Regions from separate parts of the Bradyrhizobium sp. LCT2 genome, predicted to be linked through region 2. Evidence: predicted binding sites of a transcription regulator. Region 2 holds the regulator's gene; each other region holds the start of a gene.
What was found. The regulator PhoB, encoded in region 2, activates phosphate uptake and scavenging genes when phosphate is short. The targets are predictions, from matches to a motif close to TGTCATNNANCTGTCAT.
Positions count from the first base shown of each region.

Region 1: a site for PhoB is predicted at 1,483-1,499, ahead of EI171_RS32120 (Orn/Lys/Arg decarboxylase N-terminal domain-containing protein). Genes of this name have one in related genera too.
Region 3: a site for PhoB is predicted at 860-876, ahead of EI171_RS17835 (UDP-2,3-diacylglucosamine diphosphatase). Genes of this name have one in related genera too.

Region 1 covers NZ_CP034432.1:6,734,522-6,736,785, reverse strand. The annotation lists gene EI171_RS32120 (Orn/Lys/Arg decarboxylase N-terminal domain-containing protein) at 1-1,438, opposite strand, end outside; gene EI171_RS32115 (Lrp/AsnC family transcriptional regulator) at 1,689-2,168, opposite strand.
Region 2 covers NZ_CP034432.1:1,545,454-1,547,717, reverse strand. The annotation lists gene EI171_RS07915 (GcrA family cell cycle regulator) at 376-885, shown strand; gene phoB (phosphate regulon transcriptional regulator PhoB) at 1,119-1,826, opposite strand; gene phoU (phosphate signaling complex protein PhoU) at 1,849-2,264, opposite strand, start outside.
Region 3 covers NZ_CP034432.1:3,702,023-3,704,286, forward strand. The annotation lists gene thiD (bifunctional hydroxymethylpyrimidine kinase/phosphomethylpyrimidine kinase) at 1-683, shown strand, start outside; gene EI171_RS17835 (UDP-2,3-diacylglucosamine diphosphatase) at 900-1,712, shown strand; gene EI171_RS17840 (glycosyltransferase family 1 protein) at 1,712-2,264, shown strand, end outside.

The sequences.
Region 1 (2,264 bases), 4.2 Mb from region 2:
ACTCACGCCGCATCGCGCGGATCTTCTTGCGCAGCTCGATGCCGAGCCGGATCGTGTCGTCCCACAGCACTTCGCCGGAGCGCCCCTTCATCATCTGCGCGCCGACGTCGAGGGATGCGAACAGCGGGTAGAACGGTGACGTGGAAGCGTGCTGCATGAAGCTTTCGTTGAAGCGGCGGTGCTCGACCCGCCGCTTCTGGCCGCGGATGTGACGGTCCTTGATGTGGATTTGCGAGGCCTGCGAGAAGCTCGCGAGCTGCTTGTGGGTCGACTGCGTCGCGATGATGCCGGGCGCTTCCGGGGGAAGGTTCGCGAGGCCCATGGCGAAGCGGCCGGCATAGAGGGGGTGGAATTTCATGAAGCCGGCCCAGGCCTCGTCGAACAGGATGTATTCGCAGAGATGGCCGATGCGCTTCAGGATCATCTCGGCGCTGTGGATCGAGCCGTCATAGGTGCACTGCTCGACCACGGCGACGCGGAACGGCCGTTCCTTGCGCCAGGCGTCGCGATCCCTGACCAGCGGATGGCTGCGGATCGCCTCGCGCAGGGCCTTCTCGTCGAGCATGTCCCAGCGCATCGGGCCGATCAGGCCCCAGGCGTTGCGGATGGTCGGGACGTAGACCGGGATGCCGCCATTGATCATCAGCGCGCCGTGATGGGCGGCCTTGTGGTTGTTGCGGTCGAACAGCACGAGGTCGCCGTCGGTGACGAGCGCGCCGAGCGCGACCTTGTTCGAGGTCGAGGTGCCATTGAGCACGAAATAGGTCTTCTCCGCGCCGAAGATCTGGGCGGCTTCCTTCTGCGCCTTCAGCGCCGGGCCCTCATGGGTGAGGAGGTCGCCGAGGTCGAGCACGGAATTGTCGAGGTCGTCGCGGAACACGGATTCGCCGAGATGCTCGACGAACACCCGGCCGATGGGGCTGCGATTGTAGAACACGCCGCCATTGTGGCCCGGACAGGTCCAGAGCTGGTTGCCTTCCTCGGCATAGTCGACCAACGCGCCGAAGAACGGCGTCTTCAGCGTCTCGGCATATTGCTTGAGCCGGCTGATCAGGTTCTTGGCGATGAAGGTCGGCGTCTCCTCGGAGAGGAAGACATAGCCGTCGATGAAGTCGAGCACCTCGACCGGCAGATCCTCGAACCGCTTGCGCCGGATCAGGAGGATGATCGGGAAGTCGAGGCCGCGGCGCCGCATCAAATTAATCAGCGCCGAGGTCTTGCCCTCCAGGCCCTTCTTGCCCCAGTCCACCACCATGCAGCCGATCGCGGCGTCGGTCTGCACCGCGATCTCCGCGTCCTCCAGCTTGCGGGCCCGGACGACCTCGAAGCCGGAGCGCTGGATTTCCTCGATGATCTGGTTGAAGCGGACGCCTTCGAGGTCGTCGGCGTCGAACACGGGTGCGGCGAACAGGAAGTTGAAGCGCTTGAAATAGTCCATTATCTGTCCCGAATGTACTGGAGACACAGCTCTCGGCACATTCGATGACAGTTGGATGACAGGAGCTGCGGCTGGCGTTTCGCCTCTCCCCGCTTGCGGGGAGAGGCGGATTGCGCAGCAATCCGGGCGAGGAGGAGCTTCCGCGAGTCCGACTATCACCGCCTTTGTGGGTGCAGCCCCTCACTCCAACGCTCTCAGCGCGAGCGAAGCTCGGCGCGGCCCCGTAAGAACGGGGAGAGGGAGAAGTCCGCTACCGCTTGGCCTCGCTGAACACCACCGTCGGCACCGCGCGGTTGACGACTTCGCGCAGCGCAAAGCTCGATTGCACCCGCGCGACGCGCGGCAGGCGTGACAGCTCGGTGCGGTGGATGCGCTCGAAATCCTGGATGTCGCGCGCGAGCACGATCAGGATGTAGTCGTCGGTGCCCGACATCAGGAAGCAACGCACGACGGAGGGGCATTTCACCACCTCCGCCTCGAACGCTTTCAGCGCTTCGTCGCTCTGGCTCTCCAGCGCAATGCGCACCAGCACCGTCGTGGTGAGGCCGAACTGCGCCAGGTCGAGCGCGGCCTGATAGGCCTGGATGTAGCCGTCGTCCTCCAGCGCCTTCTGCCGCCGCGCCAGCGCCGTGCTGGATAGTCCGACCTTGTTGGCAAGCTCGGTGTGGCTGGCCCGCGCGTTGGTCGTGAGTTCCGCGAGGATGGCGAGATCTTTCCGGTCGAGGGCCAATGTTTCGTTTCCAGCGTGAAAGGGCACTTCGGCGCCGGAAACCGGCGCGGAGATCGCGAAACTAGCTGATATTTGCACGAAACCAAACTGGACCCG
Region 2 (2,264 bases):
GCCTTTTAAGGGCGGCACGTGACACTATCTTATGCCTGGTGAAACCGGTGTCAATGCCGCCCGAAAGCCTCGCGAAACGCTGAATCCGTAGTCTTGCGGAGCCGAAATTGCGGGGTTTTCGCCACGGAACATGTGGAAGCGAGTCGGCGGACTCTTGCGCGTGAGTCACGCCATATTGTAGCGTTTGGCTTGTCAGATACGACATCTCGTGCAGTGTTTCTGATCCTCTAAGTCCTCATGTACCGGCGTAGACGTTCGGGCGTTATCGGCGCGCCCGGCGAGCCTTAAGGGATTCTGACGGCACGGGTTTTTCGAGGCTTAGGCATTCGCCGCGAGGCGCCAGGATGGCAGCCGCACGGCGAGGGAAAGGGTGCAATGACGGTTTTGACCTGGTCCGACGATCGCGTCGAGCAGTTGAAAAAGCTCTGGGAGGCCGGATTATCGGCCAGCCAGATCGCAGCCGAGCTCGGGAACGTGACCCGCAATGCCGTGATCGGCAAGGTACACAGGCTCGGCCTATCCGGCCGCGCCAAGAGCCCCTCATCGGCGGCTCCGCGGCCGCGCAAGGCGCGCCCCGCGCAGCACATGATGCGGGTGAGCCGCCCCATTGCGCGCGGCAACACCGCGCTGGCGCAGGCCTTCGAGGTCGAGGTGGAGGCCGAACCGGTCACCTACGACAACGTGGTGCCGATGAGCCAGCGGCTGTCGCTGCTGGAGCTGAACGAGGCGACCTGCCACTGGCCGGTCGGCGATCCCTCGAGCCCGGATTTCTTCTTCTGCGGCGGCAGGGCGCTGTCGGGCCTGCCCTACTGCGCGCAGCACTCGCGCGTGGCATATCAGCCCGCCGCGGATCGCCGGCGCGCACCGGCGAAGCCCTCGCGGTGAGTTTGTCGCTCTAGCTGATTGCAAAGACGGCGCCGTCACGCGATGACGGATCGACACACTCCGATGTCGTCCCGGCGAAGGCCGGGACCCATAACCACCAGCAGATGTGGTTACGGGGACACGGAGTTACCCTTGTCGCGCAAACAATTGCGCCCTGGGGTTATGGGTCCCGGCCTTCGCCGGGACGACACCGATATCGTGGCGACAGCTCGCCAAACCAACTCGCCCCTAGCTTACGTCTGCTCCGCCTTCGCAAAGCGATCATCCAGCGCGTAGCCGGCTCCGCGGACGGTGCGGATGGGATCCTGCTCGCGGCCGAGATTGAGCAGCTTGCGCAGGCGGCCGATGTGGACGTCGACGGTGCGCTCGTCGATGTAGATGTCGCGGCCCCAGACGCTGTCGAGCAGCTGCTCGCGCGAGAACACGCGGCCGGGATGCTCCAGGAAGAACTCCAAGAGGCGATATTCGGTCGGGCCGAGGTCGATCGGCCGGCCCGAGCGCGCGACGCGGCGCTTGTCGCGATCGAGCTCGATGTCGCCATAGGCCAGCACCGTTGCGAGCCGCTCCGGGCTTGCGCGCCGCAGCAGGCCCTTCACGCGCGCCAGGAGCTCCGGCACCGAGAACGGCTTGACGATGTAGTCGTCGGCGCCGGTCGCAAGACCCCGCACCCGCTCGCTCTCCTCGCCGCGCGCGGTGAGCATGATGATCGGGAGCTGCTTGGTCTCGGGCCGGGTCCGCAGCCGGCGGCACAGCTCGATGCCTGACAGTCCCGGCAGCATCCAGTCGAGTACGATCAGATCGGGGATGTGTTCCTTGAGGCGGGTGTCGGCGTCGTCGCCGCGCATCACCGTCTCCACATCATAGCCGTCGCCTTCGAGGTTGTAGCGGAGAAGCTCGGTGAGAGCTTCCTCGTCCTCAACCACCATAATGCGTGCGCCCATGGTGTCGTCGCTCCTTAAGTCTTCAGGTATTCGGGACCGTCGTGGCGAAGGTCGTCATGTCGCCCTTCGGCCGCTTGTCGGTGATCGCCTGGCCCTCGATCATGTAGAACACGGTCTCGGCGATGTTGGTGGCGTGGTCGCCGATCCGCTCGATGTTCTTGGCGCAGAACATCAGATGGATGCAGAACGAGATGTTGCGCGGATCCTCCATCATGTAGGTGAGGAGCTCGCGGAACAGCGAGGTGCAGATGGCGTCGACTTCCTCGTCGCCCTTCCACACCGCCATCGCCGCCGGCAGATCATGCGCGGCATAGGCGTCCAGCACCGACTTGACCTGCTGCTGCACGAGGTCGGTCATGTGCTCGAGGCCGCGGAACAGCTTGAGCGGATGAAAATCCGTCTCCAGCGCCGCGACGCGCTTGCCCATGTTCTTGGCGA
Region 3 (2,264 bases), 2.2 Mb from region 2:
CGCTGACGGCGCAGAACACGCGCGGCGTCACCGGCATTCATGCGGTGCCGGCTGATTTCGTCACCGCGCAGATCGATGCGGTGTTCTCCGATCTCGACGTCGGCGCGGTGAAGATCGGCATGGTGGCCCAGGCCGCCAGCATCGATGCGATCGCAGCCGCGCTGGCGCACTGGAAGCCGCGCCATGTGGTGCTCGATCCCGTGATGGTCGCGACATCGGGCGACCGCCTGCTGGCGTCCGAAGCCGTGGAAGCCCTGCGCATGCGACTGATGCCGCTGGCCTCGGTGATCACGCCGAACCTGCCGGAGGCGGCAGCTCTCCTCGGCGAGCCCGCCGCGGCCAGCGAGGCCGGGATCGAAGGCCAGGGGCGCCGGCTGCTGGCGCTCGGCTGCCGTGCGGTCCTGATCAAGGGCGGACACGGCGAGGGCGCCGAGAGCATCGACTATCTCGTCACGTCCGAAAGCACGATCGCGCTCGCCGCGCCCCGCGTCGCGACCAAAAACACCCATGGCACCGGCTGTTCGCTGTCCTCCGCCGTGGCAGCGGGTCTCGCCAAGGGCGAGACTCTCGAGCAGGCGGTGCGCAACGCCAAGGCCTGGATCAGCGCCGCGATTGCCGCTGCCGACCGCTTCGGCGTCGGCCACGGCCACGGGCCGATCCATCATTTTCACAAATTTTACTGACGCCGGCTTCGAGCTGCGCGCCGGCCCCGGCCGTTAACCAACAAGGCGACGGGGACCGGGCTTTTGCGGACAGCCATGGCCGCTTCGTGTCGCCTGATTGTCGCATGCGACTGATATTCGCGGGGAGGGCGAGGCGAGGTTTGATTCGTATCTGAGGGTGCCTCAAAGGTTCAATCGGTCATCCCCCTGTCACGGGATATTGTTACAGGCTGTCGCATGGGAAGCTACGATGTGAGTGACGAAAGCCCTGAAAGGCGCTTTCGCACCTTGTTCATCTCCGACGTTCATCTCGGAGCCCGCGGTTCACAAGCCGACCTTCTGTTGGACTTCCTGCGCTACCATGACGCCGAGACGATCTATCTCGTCGGCGACATCGTCGACGGCTGGGCGCTGAAATCGAGCTGGCACTGGCCGCAATCGCATAACGACCTCGTGCAGAAGCTTTTGCGCAAGGCGCGCAAGGGTGCCAAGGTGATCTACATCCCCGGCAATCACGACGAGTTCCTGCGCAACTATTACGGCACGCATTTCGGCGGCATCGACGTGGTCGAGAACACCGTCCACACCGGCGTGGACGGCAAGCGCTATCTCGTCATCCACGGCGACATCTTCGACCTCGTGGTGCAGAACGCGCGCTGGCTCGCCCATCTCGGCGACAAGGCCTACGACTTTGCGATCCAGATGAATCGCTTCGTCAACTTCTTCCGGCGCATGTTCAAGGTGCCCTATTGGTCGCTGTCGCAATGGGCCAAGCAGAAGGTCAAGAACGCCGTCAACTATATCGGCGCGTTCGAGCAGGCGCTTGCCGCCGAAGCGCGCCGTCACGACGCCGACGGCGTGATCTGCGGCCACATCCACTATGCCGTGATCCGCGACGAGGCCGGCATCCGCTACATGAACTGCGGCGACTGGGTGGAGAGCTGCACCGCGCTGGTCGAGCACGACGACGGCCATTTCGAGATCATCACCTGGGCGGATCAGTTGCAGAAGCCCGCGCAGGTGCCGCAAGTGGCAGCAAGGGCCGCCTGATGCGCATCCTGGTCGCGACCGACGCCTGGCACCCGCAAGTCAACGGTGTGGTTCGGACGCTGACCAAGCTTGCTGACGCCGCCAAAGGGCTTAGCGTCGAAGGTCTTAGCATTGAAGGTCTTGGCGTCGAGTTCAATTTCCTGACGCCGCAGTCGTTCCGCACCTTCGCGATGCCGAGCTATCGCGACGTGCGGCTCGCGATGCCGCGCCCGGCGCGAATCGCGAAGCTGATCGCGGAAGCCCGTCCCGACAGCATCCATATCGCGACCGAAGGGCCGATCGGCCTGATGGTCCGCCGCTATTGCCGCCAGCGCAAGCTGCCGTTCACGACCAGCTTCCACACCCGCTTCCCTGAATATGTCCGCGCCCGTGTGCCGGTTCCGGGCTCGCTGATCTGGCGGGCGCTGCGTCGCTTCCATGCGCCCAGCCGCGCCGTGATGGCGGCGACCCCGGCGCTCGCCCGCGAGCTGACCGAGCGCGGCTTTGACAATGTCGTGCTGTGGCCGCGCGGTGTCGACACGCACTTGTTCCATCCCCGCGCGATCGATCTCT